2 regions of the Rhizobium sp. AN73 genome follow, and region 1 is predicted to be linked to the other one. Evidence: predicted binding sites of a transcription regulator. Region 1 holds the regulator's gene; the other holds the start of a gene.
The links. Region 1 encodes PhoB, which activates phosphate uptake and scavenging genes when phosphate is short. Its sites were predicted from a motif close to TGTCATNNANCTGTCAT; they were not measured.

Region 2: a site for PhoB is predicted at 3,125-3,141, ahead of RBH10_RS16880 (bifunctional 2',3'-cyclic-nucleotide 2'-phosphodiesterase/3'-nucleotidase). Genes of this name have one in related genera too.

What each region holds. Positions count from the first base shown of each region.
Region 1 is NZ_JARWME010000002.1:2,154,475-2,162,448, forward strand. Features, by position in the region: gene RBH10_RS20550 (O-succinylhomoserine sulfhydrylase) at 1-589, shown strand, start outside; gene apaG (Co2+/Mg2+ efflux protein ApaG) at 809-1,201, shown strand; gene RBH10_RS20560 (Hsp33 family molecular chaperone) at 1,239-2,228, opposite strand; gene argF (ornithine carbamoyltransferase) at 2,453-3,370, opposite strand; gene RBH10_RS20570 (aspartate aminotransferase family protein) at 3,425-4,627, opposite strand; gene RBH10_RS20575 (GcrA family cell cycle regulator) at 5,059-5,592, shown strand; gene phoB (phosphate regulon transcriptional regulator PhoB) at 5,910-6,593, opposite strand; gene phoU (phosphate signaling complex protein PhoU) at 6,625-7,350, opposite strand; gene pstB (phosphate ABC transporter ATP-binding protein PstB) at 7,448-7,974, opposite strand, start outside.
Region 2 is NZ_JARWME010000002.1:1,396,438-1,404,411, reverse strand. Features, by position in the region: gene RBH10_RS16890 (LysR family transcriptional regulator) at 1-130, shown strand, start outside; gene RBH10_RS16885 (DUF2087 domain-containing protein) at 330-872, shown strand; gene RBH10_RS16880 (bifunctional 2',3'-cyclic-nucleotide 2'-phosphodiesterase/3'-nucleotidase) at 1,057-3,045, opposite strand; partial or broken gene RBH10_RS16875 (PilZ domain-containing protein) at 3,261-3,597, opposite strand; gene RBH10_RS16870 (DUF1203 domain-containing protein) at 3,696-4,163, opposite strand; gene RBH10_RS16865 (DUF4344 domain-containing metallopeptidase) at 4,327-5,211, shown strand; gene RBH10_RS16860 (dihydrofolate reductase family protein) at 5,266-5,910, shown strand; gene sseA (3-mercaptopyruvate sulfurtransferase) at 6,069-7,490, opposite strand; gene RBH10_RS16850 (alanyl-tRNA editing protein) at 7,507-7,974, opposite strand, start outside.

The DNA of each region.
Region 1 (7,974 bases):
TATCGTCGTTTATTCGGCGACGAAGCATATTGACGGCCAGGGCCGCTGCCTTGGCGGCGTGATCCTTTCCGACAAGAAGTGGATCGAGGAAGAGCTGCAGGATTATTTCCGCCATACCGGCCCGGCCATGTCGCCGTTCAACGCCTGGACGCTTCTGAAAGGCATCGAGACCCTGCCGCTGCGCGTCAAGCAGCAGACGGCCAATGCCGGCAAAATCGCCGATTTCCTCGCCGACAGCGGCAAGGTCGCCAAGGTCATCTATCCCGGCCGCGCCGATCACCCGCAGGCCGATATTATCGCCCGGCAGATGACCGGCGGTTCGACGCTGGTGGCTTTTGAACTGAAGGGCGGCAAGGATGCGGCCTTCGCGTTGCAGAACGCGTTGGAAATCGTGAAGATTTCCAACAATCTCGGCGATGCCAAGAGCCTCATTACCCATCCCGGCACGACGACGCACAAGAACCTGACCGATGAGGCTCGCGCCGAACTCGGTATTTCCGGCGGCACCTTGCGCCTTTCCTGCGGTATCGAGGATACGGACGATCTGCTGGAGGATCTGGCGAAGGCTCTCGCAGCCGTTCCCGCCTGAGAACGCACCCGACACATTGCCACGGCCCCTCTTCCACGTCGGGCCGTGGCAAAGTCCGGGCGTCAGGCAACCAATATTTACCTTTACCGTTATCCCTAACGGTGGAAAACGGCGCAACAGAAGATGCCCCTGCCCGTCAAGTCGTTCATTTTCTTGACGATAGCCAGAACCTGTAGTGTAGGATGATGGCAGCAGGCATAATATCGAGGTGTGGCGCGTATGTATCGTGCTCTGACAAGGGATATCGAGGTAACGGTCGATCCGTATTATCTCGAGGAACAATCCGACCCGGATGACGATCGTTACGTCTGGGGCTATAAAGTCGTGATCTCGAACAATTCCGATGTTCCGATAACACTCGTCAACCGCTATTGGCACATCACCGACCAGAACGGACAGGTGGATGAGGTCTATGGACCCGGCGTCGTCGGCGAAAAGCCGCACCTGAACCCCGGCGACAGTTACGAATATTCATCCGGCTGTCCGCTGGATACGCCGTCTGGCCTTATGTTCGGCCATTATGAAATGGAAACGGACAAAGGCGAGGTGTTCAACGTCACCATTCCCGCCTTTTCACTGGATTCACCCGGCCTGTTGCGGGTGCTGAACTGACGAAAAGCCGCGCCATTCACAAGCGCGGCTCTCCTTGTCAGACGTTTTCAAACTCACCGACATCGTAGCGATAGGTCGTGGAGCAGAACTCGCAGGTCACGGCGATTGCGCCGTCTTCCTCGCTCGCCTTGATCTCTTCGGCGGTGAAGCCTGATAATACGCCCTTGATCTTGTCCCGCGAGCAGCTGCAACGGTCGAAAATGACCTGCGGGTCGTAGATGCGCACGCCGCTCTCATGGAAAAGCCTGTAAAGCAGACGCTCCACCGGCACCTGCGGATCGGTCAACTCGTCGGTGTCCACCGTGTTCAGCAGCGACACTGCCTCGGTCCAGGCATCGTCCTCCGCCACGTCATAATCGCCCTCGTCACCATCGCCGCCATGCAGATCGCGCATGCGCAGACGCTCGGGCGCCTGCGGCAGGAACTGGGCGATCACGCCGCCCGCACGCCAGCCATGGCGCGGTTTGCCTTCGCCATCACGGTCGAAGAACTGGGCGACGCCGAGGCGCACGCGGGTGGGAAGCTGTTCCGACTGGCGGAAATAAACCCCGGCGATTTCTTCCAGCGATGAACCGTCCAGCGGCACGATACCCTGATAGGGCTGCATGCCGACGCCCTGATCGATGGTGAAGGCCAGAATGCCGGTACCGAGCAATTGTTCGGGCGAGGTCTCACCCGCAGCGATTGCTTCCGCCAGCCGCTCCTCGTCGAAACGGGCATAGGCGCGCATGCTTTCAGGCGCGGTGAAATCCGCCACCAGAAGGTCAACCGGGCCGTCGCCCTTGGTCTGCACGGTCAGCTTGCCGGAAAACTTCAGGGATGTGCCGATCAGCGCCGTCAGAACCGTCGCTTCCGCCAGCAGGCGGGCGACAACCTCGGGATATTCGTGCCGTTCAAGGATGGCATTTAACAGCGGTCCGACCTGTACGGCGCGACCGCGCACGTCCAGACCTTCGACCTGAAAGGGCACAACCTTGTCGTCGCCAGCTAAATCGAGATTGTCCAGTTCAACCGTTACATCTGCCATGTCATAACTCCTTGGCGCAGCCGTTGCGCCGCTACCGTCCAAAAGTCCGGCTTTTAAAACGTGCTTTTTTCGCTTGTCGCACAGAGATCCGGGAAGCGAAACCGCCTCCGGGGAAAATCGTGCAAATCGTGATTATGGCCCGCCAGCAAAAAACCGACGAGCCTCTTCGAAGTCCCACAAATGGTAATGTACATGGCCGAGTTCAAGAACCCGGTCGACGGCGATCAGATGACGCCCATACACCATGCGATAATGGACTTCTGCGCATGGAGACGGTTTTCCGCCTCATCGAAGACCACCGATTGCGGCCCGTCGATCACTGCATTCGTCACTTCCTCACCGCGATGCGCCGGCAGGCAGTGCATGAACAGCGCCTCCTTGTTGGCCTTCGCCATCAGGGCTTCATTGACCTGATAGGGCTGGAAAATATTGTGGCCACGCGCCTTGTGTTCCTGGTTCATGGACACCCAGGTATCGGTAACGACGCAATCTGCGCCCGCTACCGCCTTGTCGGCATCGTGGTACAGCGAGATTTCGCCGCCATTGTTGCGCGCCCAGTTCAGGAACTTGTCGTGTGGTTCGGAACCCATCGGTACCGCCATCGCCATGCGGTAGCCAAAACGGGCGGAGCCTTCCACGAAGGAATGCAGCACATTGTTGCCGTCACCCGTCCAGGCAATTGTCTTGCCCTTGACCGGACCGCGATGCTCCTCGAACGTCAATATATCCGCCATGATCTGGCAGGGATGGGTATCGTCCGTCAGGCCGTTGATGACCGGAACCGTCGCGTGTTCGGCAAGCTCGAGCAGACGCGAATGATCCGTCGTGCGGATCATGATCGCGTCGACATAACGCGAAAGCACCTTGGCCGTATCGCCAATCGTTTCGGCACGGCCGAGCTGCATTTCCGTGCCCGACAGGAAAAGGGTTTCGCCGCCGAGCTGGCGCATGCCCACATCGAAGGAGACGCGGGTACGGGTGGACGGCTTTTCAAAGATCATCGCCAGCATCTTGCCGGCAAGCGGCTTTTCCGCCGTGCCGGTTTTCGTGGCAATCTTGCGCGTGCGCGCATCATCAAGAATTGTCCGCAGATCCTCCGACCCGACGGCCGAGAGGTCCAGAAAATGTTTTGGTGAAACCATTCAAGTCTGTCCCATGCTTGCGAGCCCCTGAAGAGAGGCCCGCTCTTGATTTTTTCAGGCGCTTTTTGCCTGTTTCGCTACCGTCAGGGAAGCGGCAGCCGCGTCGACACGCGACAGACCCTCGCGGGCCTCTTCAGCCGTGGTGATGAGTGGCGGCAGAAGACGGATGACGTTGTCGCCTGCGGGCACACCGAGCAGATGCTCCGCGCGCATGGCCTGCAGCAACTCGCCTGAAGGAACCTTCGCCTTGATGCCCAGAAGCAGGCCTTCGCCGCGGATTTCCTCGATCACGTCGGGATAACGGTCCTTGAGCGAGGCGAGACCCTGCCGGAAGACCAGCGCGACGTCACGGACTTTCTCGAGAAAACCGTCGGCGAGAACGACGTCGAGCACGGCATTGCCCACTGCCATGGCCAGCGGGTTGCCGCCATAGGTGGTGCCATGCACGCCGGCCGTCATGCCGGAAGCAGCATCCACTGTCGCAAGGCATGCCCCGAGCGGAAAACCGCCGCCGATACCCTTGGCGACCGCCATGATATCGGGCGCAACACCCGTATGCTCATAAGCAAACAGCTTGCCCGTGCGGCCGACGCCCGTCTGGACCTCATCGAAAATCAACAGCAGGCCGTGCTCATCGCACAAGCCGCGCAGGATTTGCAGGAATTCCTTGCTGGGCGCCCGAATGCCGCCCTCACCCTGAATGGGCTCGATCAGAAGTGCAGCCGTCTCGGCCGTGATGGCGGCCTTCAGAGCATCGACATCGCCGAACGGCACCTGATCGAAACCTTCAACCTTGGGACCGAAACCTTCGAGATATTTCTGCTGGCCGCCGGCGGCGATCGTCGCAAGCGTGCGGCCGTGGAAGGCGCCTTCAAAGGTCACGATGCGGAACTTTTCCGGATGGCCTTTCGAATAGTGATAACGGCGCGCAGTCTTGATCGCGCATTCCAGCGCTTCCGCGCCGGAATTGGTGAAGAATACCTTGTCTGCGAAAGTAGCTTCCGTCAGGCGCTTGGCAAGCTTTTCCTGTCCCGGCACTTCATAGAGGTTCGAGACGTGCCAGACCTTCTCGGCCTGCGTCTTGATCGCATCCACGAGGTGCGGATGGGCGTGGCCCAACGAGTTGACCGCAACACCGGCCGCAAAATCCAGATATCGCTCGCCGCTTTCCGTGAACAGCCATACACCCTCGCCGCGCTCGAAGCGCAGGGGGGCTCTTGAAAACGTATCAAACAATGGCGCGCCGGCTTCGGCCATGGCTGTATCACTCCTTGCGCAGATGCGCTATCAAACGGTTGTCAATAGGCTTGCGGGGTTATCCCTCGCCTGAAAATCAAAAATGCCGCCTTGCGGCGGCAGGGGCACTATTGTCACTTCGTTTGCCGATGTCAACAAAAGTCAGCGTTTCCCGGGCTTCTCAAGCACTAGTATGCGGCAGCAGGCCAGCCCCAAGGTGTTGCCTTTCAGACTCAATACGCCAGCAAGTTGGGGAAAACCGGGAAATCGAATCCAGATGATTCCCGCGACTCTTGCCACGGAGTCGGCCTAGCACTAGGTTAATCGCTAATTACTAGACTGCGATGCGGCGGAACTAGTCACCGAAAATCTGGCGGAAACCACGCTTGCGGCACGCCCGCGAGACGGAGAGGGATTCTGCCGAAAATACACGCGACGAGCGGAGAAGCGGCATGAACTGGACAGACGAACGAGTCGAAAAACTCAAGAAATTATGGTCCGAGGGCCTTAGCGCCAGCCAGATTGCAGCGCAGCTGGGCGGCGTCAGCCGTAATGCCGTGATCGGCAAGGTCCATCGTCTTAACCTGCCGGGACGCGTCAAGGCTGGCGGTCCGGTCACTTCGGCGCGCACCGCGCCAAAGCGCACCGCTGCACCGGCCCCACGCGCAACGACTTTCGCAGGCCGCGTCAACGCAGCACCTGCGCGGATTCTCACCCGCTCGAACACGGCAACGGCGCTGCACGAGGAGATCGATATCGAGACCGCACAGGTTCTCGATTACGTTCCTTCCAAAAACGTGGTCTCGCCGATTTCCCGTCGCCTGACGCTGACGGAACTGACGGAGCGCACCTGCAAGTGGCCGGTTGGCGATCCGCTGAAGGATGACTTCCATTTCTGCGGTTGTGAAGCGCTGGAATCTTCGCCCTATTGTAAGTTCCATGCGAAACTCGCCTACCAGCCGGTGAGCGAGCGCCGCAAGGCTTGAGTGTTGCGGCACGCATTCAGCACTCAAAAACTACGGGCCTTCGGGCCCGTTTTTTTATGACTTAAAAACCCCGACGCCGTTTCCGGTTTCGGGATTAGTCTGCGGACAGATGTGCCGAAACCACCCTCCGTCACGGGCAGGCCTGAGCCGACAATCCGGATTTCAACGCACCGCCGATCCTCCGGGCAAACTGGAGGATGATGTCGAGTTATGGAAAAGGTCATAATTAAAAAAGCCCGACACCGTTTCCGGTCTCGGGCTTTTCGATTTATTGGGTGTGATGTTGGCCTTAGCGAAACCGTCGAGTTCGGCTTGGCTCAGGCTTCCATCGAATATCCGGCGCCGCGCACGGTGCGGATGACATCCTGCATATGCGAGAAATTCAAAGCCTTGCGCAGACGTCCGACATGAACGTCGACAGTACGCTCATCGACGTAAATATCGTGACCCCAGACGCCATCCAGCAATTGCGACCGGGAGAACACCCGGCCCGGCGACGTCATCAGGAATTCCAGCAAGCGGAATTCCGTCGGGCCGAGGCGCACTTCGCGGCTTTTGCGATGGACGCGATGGGTCTCGCGATCCAATTCGATATCGCCGCATTTCAGCACCGAAGAGAGAACCTCGGGACGGGCCCGGCGCAACATGGCCTTGACCCGGGCCATGAGTTCCGGCGTGGAAAACGGCTTGACGACATAATCGTCAGCCCCGGTGGCGAGACCGCGAACACGCTCGCTCTCTTCGCCACGCGCCGTCAGCATGATGATGGGCAGGCGTTCTGTTTCCGGCCGCATTCTCAGGCGCCGGCACAGTTCGATACCGGAAACGCCCGGCAACATCCAATCCAGGATGAGAAGGTCCGGAATACGCTCCTGCAGCCTGATTTCCGCCTCGTCGCCACGGGGTATCGTGTCGACGTCGTATCCCTCAGCCTCGAGATTGTAACGAAGCAGGACGCTCAACGCTTCCTCGTCTTCCACAACTGCAATCTTGGGCACCATATGCTGAACTCCGCAAGCTTCTGCTTGTCTGTTACTCGGTCACCGAACCGAGTGTGTTGGAACTGTCGTCCTTCGGACGCTCGCCCTCCGGCTGGCTGCCGGTGGTCATGTAATAAATCGTTTCAGCGATGTTCGTGGCATGATCGCCGATACGCTCGATGTTCTTGGCGCAGAACAGAAGATGCGTGCAGGTGGTGATGTTGCGCGGATCTTCCATCATGTAGGTCAGAAGCTCACGGAAGAGCGACGTGTACATGGCGTCGATTTCCTCGTCGCGCTCGCGGATGGCATTGGCCTTCTCGGCGGAACGTGTGGAATAGACGTCAAGCACTTCCTTCAACTGCACCAGCGCCAGTTCGGACAGATGTTCGATGCCGCGGGCGAGCTTGCGCGGCACGCCGGTTCCGGCAACCGCGATAACGCGCTTGGCCGTGTTCTTGCCGAGATCGCCGACGCGCTCGAGATCGGCGGCGATACGCAGGGTACCGATGATCTCGCGAAGATCGGCCGCCACCGGCTGACGTCTGGCGATGGTGACGATGGCCTTGTCGCCGATTTCGCGCTCGGAATAGTCGAGGATCGCGTCGTCGGAAATGACCTTCTGCGCAAGTGCTGCATCGGAATTGACGAGTGCCCGCACGGCTTCACCGCACATCTGCTCGGCAAGACCGCCCATTTCGGCGATGCGGCGCGTCAGAAACTTCAACTCGTCGTCGTAGGCGGACAGGATATGCGAATGGGTCGTTGTCTGTGTCATGGTCTAGTCCTCCGGCTTGGCCTGCATGCGCGTGCCCGAAAGCGGGCACGGCAGAGGCACCAGTCTTGTTCGGTTTCGATAAAACGCCGGCCGGGGATCAGCCGAAGCGGCCCATGATGTAGTCCTGCGTGCGCTGGTCGTCCGGATTGGTAAACATCTTGTCGGTTTCGTTTTCTTCGACAAGATGACCAAGGTGGAACATGGCCGTGCGCTGGGAAACACGCGCCGCCTGCTGCATGGAGTGGGTGACGATGACGATGGTGTAGTTGGTGCGCAGTTCGTGGATCAGTTCCTCGACCTTCGCAGTCGCGATCGGATCAAGCGCCGAGCACGGCTCGTCCATCAGGATCACTTCCGGGCTGACGGCAATCGCGCGTGCAATGCACAGACGCTGCTGCTGACCGCCGGAGAGGCCCGTACCGGATTCCAGCAAACGGTCCTTCGCCTCATTCCAGAGACCAGCTTTCTGCAGGCTCTGCTCGACGATCTGGTCCATATCCGCCTTGTTGCGGGCGAGACCGTGGATACGCGGACCGTAGGCGATGTTCTCGTAAATCGTCTTCGGAAACGGGTTCGGCTTCTGGAACACCATACCGACACGGGCACGCAGTTCCACGACGTCGA
Region 2 (7,974 bases), 760 kb from region 1:
CGCCGGTCCCGCTGGCCAGTGGCTTGCCACGGCCTTTCAGCAGCGTCTGTCGGCATGTCCGAACCAGAAGGATTTCAACAGGATAATTGCCGGAGGCAAACAGCGGACTATTTCTGTCGCCGCCGAGTGACATGCGTTGATTGAGTGACCAATTGACGAAGGTGAATGGCCTGCCTTATACAGGAAACACGGTCAGCAGTTCACCGAGGCATCGCCGTCCCGCAAGGGAAGCTAAACCTGCATTTGAAAGATTGACAGCACTTATCCCGTGCCTTGTCGGAAGCCGGCGATCAGCGACACCTTTTCGGAATGGCACTTGAGGGTAAGTCATGCCACGTTCGATTCTTTCCATTGATATCTCAGACCTCTCGACCTTTGCCAAATCGCTGCGCGAACAGATCGGCAGGCTGGACCACCAGCCGAGCCATGTGGAGATGCTCAATCTTTTGAGCCGTGCTGCTGGGTTTCGCAATTTCCAGCATCTGCGCGCCGCGCATGCGCCATCCGCTGAAAGCGGGTCTTCTCCGCCGGAAACGATGCCAGCTGCCAATGAGGGCAGGGTGCTGAAAACCGCGCGGGTTTTCGATGCCACCGGCAGGCTGGTGCAATGGCCGGCCCGCCGCTCCCAACAGGAACTGTGCCTCTGGTATCTATGGGCGAAAATTCCCGCCGGAGACAAATTTTCCGAAAGGGAATTCAGCGGGCTGCTGGATGGGCTGCATCTGTTTGGCGATGCCGCGATGTTGCGGCGCGATATGGTGGGCCTGAGGCTCATCCGCCGTAACCGCGATGGCAGCGACTATCAACGCATCGAACAAAAGCCGCCGTCGGAACTGCCGCTGTTGCTGCGGATCGTGAGCGGTCGCGATTGAGGAGCAATCCTCAATGTCGATGACATAGTTGGTGAAACCTCTTCACCATCATCTTCGGGCTTGACCCGAGGATCCACTTCCGAAGCGGTTATGGATCCTCGCCTCAAGGGCGAGGATGACGTCGGTGGAAGCGTTGTCGACAACCTCACCCTCCCAGCCAGTTAAGGCCGGGAGGGTGAAGTCTTTACAGAACGAGGCGGAACTTTGCGAAGCCTTCCGCACCGTCACCGGCATCCTCGATTTTCGCGCCCTTGATATCGGCCGCATAGTGACGACCCTTCGGGCCGGTCTCGAAGATCGCGGTCGTATTGGCGACCGGGGCAAAGGACCAGTTGGCGTCCGCCGACGGGTTGATGGTGCCCTGATCGATGATATAGCGCACGATCACGTCGCGGTTGGTGTCTGGCGCCACGAAGATTACCTTGTCGGCGGCGATATCGGGGAACTTGCCACCGCCGCTTGCACGGTAATTGTTGGTTGCCACCACGAATTTCTGCTCGGGGTCAATCGGCTTGCCGTTGAATTGCAGGTTGACGATGCGGTTGCTGTCGGGGTTGACCGCCTTGCCGTCCTTGTCGAATTTCGCCGGCTTGGAAATGTCGATCTGGTAGGTCACGCCATCGATGACGTCGTAATTATAGGACGGAAAATCCGCGTTGAGCAGCGGTGCGTCCTTTGCACCGGCCTCGACCGTGTTGAACATGCCGGCCGACATTTCCAGCCAGTTCTTTACCTGCGCACCGTTGATCAGCACCGCCTGCACCGTGTTGGGGTAGAGATAGAGGTCGGCGACGTTCTTGATGGCAATGTCACCGGCGGGGACATCGGTATAATAGTCAGCACCGCCGCGACCGCCCGACTTGAAGGGTGCCGCTGCCGAAAGCACGGGCAGGTCCTTATATTGCCCTTCCTTCAGCATGTCCTTGATGTACCAGGTCTGGGCGTTGGAGACGATCTGCACGGAAGGATCGTCAGCCACCAGCGCGAAGTAGGAATAGAGGGGGGCAGACGTCTTGCCGACCGGGCGGCGCACATAGGCAAGTGCTGCTTCGTGATCGGCCTTGGCGGCGGCGATGACCTCCGGTTTGTCCGTGAAATCGGCAACGACCTTGCGGTTTTCGTCACGGTGGTAGATCGGCCGGGCCTCGGAGGTGAAGTCGACGATCTTCCAGCTCTTGCCGTCCTTTTCGAGCAGCAGGTCGATGAGGCCCATATGCGAGCCCCAGAAACCGGCCATCACGGCGGGCTTGCCCAACAGCGTACCCTTGACCGCATCCGCACCTTCAATGCCGTCCCAGGTCTTCGGACCGGGGAAGACCAGATGCTGGTGACCGGTGAAGATGGCGTCGATGCCCTCGACGCCCGCCAGATAAAGCGAGGCATTTTCCATGCGATCGCTCTGGCCCTTGCCGTCGATGCCGGAATGGGAAAGCGCGATGATGATATCGGCGCCTTCTTCCTTCATGGCTGGCACCCAGGCTTTGGCCGCCTCGACGATGTCGCGCGTCTGGGCCTTGCCCTCGAGGTTCTTCGAATCCCACATCATGATCTGCGGCGGCACGAAGCCGATGACGCCGACCTTGACCGGGCTGGTTACGCCCGCGCCGTCACGGATCTGCTTTTCGAGGATGACGTAGGGCTTGAAGAACAGATCGTCCTTCTTGGGATCGGAAGCCAGCTCACCTTTTGTGAGGTTGGCGCAGACGTAAGGGAAACCGGCGCCCGCCAGCGTGTTGAACATGTAGTCGAGTCCGTAATTGAACTCGTGATTGCCGAGCGTGCCGCAATCATAGCCCAGTACATTCATGGCGTTGACGACGGGGTGCTTGTCGCCAGCCTTCATGCCGCGCTCATAGGCAATGTAGTCGCCGAGCGGGTTGCCCTGCAGGAAGTCGCCATTGTCCACCAGCATCGAGTTTCCGGCCTCGGCGCGGATGGCGCCGATGATCGAGGCGGTGCGCGCCAGACCCATCGTGTCGTTTGGTTTGTCGGCGTAATAATCATAGGGAAAGACGTGAACGTGGATGTCAGTCGTTTCCATGATGCGCAGATGCGCCTGATTGGCTGCGGCGCGGGCGGCAAAGGGGTGCAACAGCACCAGTGCCGAGGAGGCGGCGATGCCACCGAGAAGCGAACGGCGGGTGATGGGGTGGAGAGCGAGAAGCGACGACATGGGAACTCCTTCGTATGAAGCTTGCTCTGTCATGAAAAACGACAAGGTAGAAGCAATCGCCGAGGAGTCCATCAACAAAATGACAAGCCCATGACAGGGTGGGCCTTTTTCAACCGTTTGATAAATTTTTTGTCACAAGGCTACCGCGCGCCCATGGCGCGCATCGGGAATGCGCCATGTCCGGGTTGCGCATTCCAGCTTTCGAAAACGTCGGGTTAGCGGGCGAGTGTCGGTTTCACTTCTTCGTGGAAGAAGCGGAAATAGGAGGAAAGCTGCGCCAGCGTGTTGGTGGAAAGCTTGAGCTGCAGGCCGAGGCGGTTCTGGTGCTGCCATTGCACCTCGCCCTCGATGAAGCCCAGATCCTCGCTCTGCACCTTCACCCGGCTTCCCTTGGCGGCAGCGAAAGGTCCGTCCAGTTCGAGCGCCATGCCCGTGGCGGAAAGGTCCACCACGCGGCCCCGGGTCGACTGGCTGAAATAGTGCACAGTCGCGTAGATCTCGAGTCTTGCTGCGCGTCGCGGTGCGGGTCGCCATATTCAGGTTGTTTGTCATTTCGCTACTCAAATCAATTGTTTCCGATGCTTGCATCATGGCGCAGAAAGTTTGAAAGCCGTTTAGTTCTTCTATTAAAATTGTAAGTAATTTTGCGATTATGCTGTATCAATACGGCACTGGTAGCAATTGTTGCGGGCAGAGCGCACATGCACATAGGCAACGTCGCCACGCTCCAGCAGATGTCCCGCGCGCGCGACAATCTCGCCCGTCGCGGTCACCGCTCCGGTGCCGTAGACAATGCGGTCGTCGGCGCCATATCCGCGCACGATATAATCAGGGCTGTCCAGCATCGGTGGAACGGCATCCGTCTGCGGGTAACGCCCGCAGTCCTCCGCATGAAGAAATATCGGGCCCGTTTCGGCATAGGGCTGGAGCGAAGGGAAGGGCCGGTAGGCAAGGATCAGCATGCCTTCGCCGGCATCAATCTTGCCAAGGCAATGGCGGCAGGGCATGCCGCCGGGAGAAACGGCTTTTTCCGGCTGGTTGCCATAGGCGTCCGCAGCGCCTGCACGGAAGGCTGCGGCTTGCCTCTCCGGCATTGCGGTGAAAACGAGATCGGTCATGTGAAGCTCCATTTGGTTCGGATCGGCGTTGCTTCTTTGCAGCTATGACCCCGAAACAGACCTCTATCCACCCGATTCTTGACAGGTGATGCAACCAGCCCATTGCGTGACTCGTTAGCATCGGGAATCAGTGGCGCTCCTCGATCCCGGAAGGTCTGATTTTATGTTCCGTCGTTTTCTGGCCGCCGTCCCGCTGGCTTTCGTTTCGTTGACGGTTCCGATTGACACGCAGGCGCAGGTCGCCTCCGGTCTCGATGGCCTCTCCGACGATCAGCTGCAGCAGGCGGTCAATTTCGTCATCGGCAATGCGATCTTCTCGCTTTATCACGAGGGCGCGCGCATGCTGATCTCGGATTTCGGAACGCCGGAGACCGGCAGCGCGCAGGCCCCGGCGGACCAGCTGGCGGGCACGCTCATCCTTCAGGCCAATGAGGAATGGCTCGATACCGCGCTCGTCAACGCCACCGACAGCTGGTATCTGGCCCGCGAGGCGGAGGCCTTGCCCGAGCACGAAGCACCGGTCTTTTCGGCGCTCATTCCCGACAAGAGCCGCGACCGCAACATGGCCTGCCTGATGGTTGGCCGCGACAAGGACGGTTACGGCGATCTTGCCACCATGATGGGACTGCCCAATAACGAATTCGCCAAATGCGGTGCCGCCTATCCGCATGTCGCCTCGGCGTGGGAAGATTTCCTGACACCTCATCGCACGCAGACGCCGTCCAGATTTACCGTGAGTTACATGCCGCCGCGCGATCCGGAGCTTGAACCCTACGCCATCATGGTCAAGGAATCGAAAGTTCTCGATCTCATCAGCCGTAGTTTCGGCGCTTATGGCCTGAAGGGCGATGTCAAGTTGACGGCGCGGTCCTGTGGGCGTCCCGATGTCTACTGGTCGTCGGAAAAGCGCGAGATCACCTATTGCTACGAGCTGGGTAAATTCCAGGCGGAGCTGATTGCCGACCATCTCCTGAACAATGTCACGGAAGACAAGGGTTCCGCCGGTGGGCAGACCCCGACGGCGGTCACTCTGGAAAGAGAAATCTGAGGCCAGGCACCGGATGCACGGCAACCTGTCCTCTTGAAACGGGAGGATATTGCCATGCCGAAGGTTGTCGTTCGCAATTTTTCCATTTCGATTGACGGATATGGCGCCGGGCCGGACCAGTCTCTTCAGAACCCGCTGGGCGTGAACGGCGAAACGCTGCATCAATGGGCGTTCAAGACCCGCACCTTCCACCGCATGTTTGGAAAGGAGGGCGGCTCGACCAGTACGGATGAGGATTTTACCGAAAAGAGCTTCGCAAATATCGGCGCATGGATTTTGGGACGCAACATGTTCGGGCCTATCCGCGGCGCATGGCCGGATGAAAACTGGAAGGGCTGGTGGGGCGATGAGCCACCCTATCACGTCCCCGTTTTTGTGTTGACGCACCATGCGCGCGCCTCTTTCACGATGAAGGGTGGCACCGTCTTCCATTTCGTCACGACAGGTATCAAGGCCGCTCTCGACATGGCGCTGGAGGCGGCAAACGGCAAGGATGTCAGGATCGGCGGTGGTGTTTCCACCATCCGGCAGTATATGGCCGAAGGAATGATCGACGAATTGCATCTGGCGCTTGCGCCGGTGTTTCTCGGCAGGGGTGAGAATCTCTTCGAAGGGCTGGATATGCCTGCGCTTGGTTATCGCTGCACCGGAACGGTGGCGGGCGAGGGCGCTACCCATCTGGTTATCGACAAGGGCTGAATGCCGCGCCGTTCAGGGTATCCCCACCAACATTGCGCAGCGGTTTTCTGCGCTGACATTTCCCCCACTCCCTCATTCCTGTGACGAGCACAGGAATGAGGGAGTGGGGATCACACGCGACCGAAGAATGGCGCGCGTCGCTCTCAATCGCCCACAACTCAGTTGCGCAGCGAGATTTCCAGAAGCTCGGTATCGGACAGCGGCTCCACCCAGGCCTCATAGGTGCCAACAGGCGAAAAGCCCATCATCTGGTAAAGCTGCAGCGCGCGCGGATGGTCGAGCGTGTTGGTGGTCACCGTCACGCGTTTGGGATTGTCCTGCCAGGCGGCGTAAAGAGCCTGCAACAGGAACCACTTGCCGACGCCAGCACCAATCGCCTCTTCGAGCAGCCCGAAATAGGAAAGCTCGGTGACCTCGTCGCTCGCCTTGTTCAACTCGAAGAAACCGGCGGGCGCACCGTTCATGTAAAGAACCGTGACGCTGTTGTTCGGGTTCTTGAGGGTGGCGGACAGTTCCGCGTCGCTCATGCGCATGCGTTTTTGCCAGTGCCAGCGTTTTCCCACCCGCCAGTACATGTAACGATAGAAGTGCAGGGGAATATCGTTGACCCGCATCAGCGCCGTCTGGATGTTGACGGGGATCGCGAGGCTCACCTTCGGCGGCGCCGTCATTTCCAGCTGTGTGACATGCGCCTTCAAAGGCCCATGCGACACCACGGGAACAGGCTCGGCGGGGCCGGTAACAATAGGCGTATCTTCCAGCCCGCCCCATTCAGACCAGGAACCGTCATAGAGCGAATTGTCCTGATGGCCGAGTGACTCCAGCGCAAGGGTGATGACGGCGGCGGTGACGCCCGAGCCGCAGCTTGTGACGACGGGCTTGCCGAGATCGATACCGGCGTCAGTCACCATCTTGCGGATGGCGGTGAGGTCCTTGAAATGACCGTTCTCGGAGAAGGCGGTGGCGGGCAGGCTGCGTGCGCCGGGCATGTGGCCGGAGCGCATGCCGGCGCGCGGTTCGGCCTCATCGCCGGTGAAACGTCCCGCGCCGCGCGCATCGGCGATCTGCTTTTCACCGCCGTCGACGATGCCACGCATGGTCGAAAGCGAGGTCACGCGCTTCTCATTGAAATCGGGTGTGAAGGTTGCGGGTTCGATCTCCGGCGTGCCGGTTTCGAGCGGCCGGCCTTCGCGCTTCCAGCCGTCCAGACCGCCATCCAGCACATAGGCCTTGCGCACGCCCATCACCCGCAGCATCCACCAGACGCGCGGTGCGGAAAAGAAACCGGGGCCGTCATAGACCACGATCGTATCGGTATCGCTGAGGCCAAGCTCGCCCGCCTGTTCCGCAAAGAACTCCGGCGAGGGCAGGGAATGCGGCAGGCCGGTCGTATGATCGGCGATCTTGTCCTGATCGAAGAACACGGCGCCGGGCAGGTGACCCGCCGCAAATTCTTCCGCGCCATTGCGCTTGTGTGTGGGCAGATACCAGGAGGCGTCAACGACACGAAACCCGGCCGTGCCGAGCTGTGCTTCTACCCAGTCCGCCGAAACGACGAAACGGCTCTTATCCGTGCTCACGATGTTTCTCCCGATTTCAGGCAACAGCTTCAGGCGCGCCGAAACGAATGCGGAACCGCCTGTTCTCCTTGCCCTTCTTTTCTATCTTGGCAATGTGAATATCACCCACTTCCTGCGTTTCGGAAACATGGGTGCCGCCGCAGGGCTGGCTGTCGATGGCAGAATTTTCGCCGATGCAGACGAGGCTGACCCGGCCGAGGCCCATTGGCGGGCGAACATTCTTGGATTTGACAATGCCCGGATTGGCAGCCAGCTCTTCGTCGGTAATCCATTGCAGGAAGACGGGATGGTTGGCTTTCACCAGTTCCATCAGCTTTGCCGTCACTTCGTCCTTGTCGATGGTCTCAGACATATCGAAATCGACGCGCGATCCGTCCTCGCCGACGGCGGCTCCGGTGATCGGCCACTGGCAGACGACGGAGAGCAGGTGGCAGGCGGTGTGCATGCGCATCAGCTTGTAGCGGCGCGGCCAGTCCACATGCAA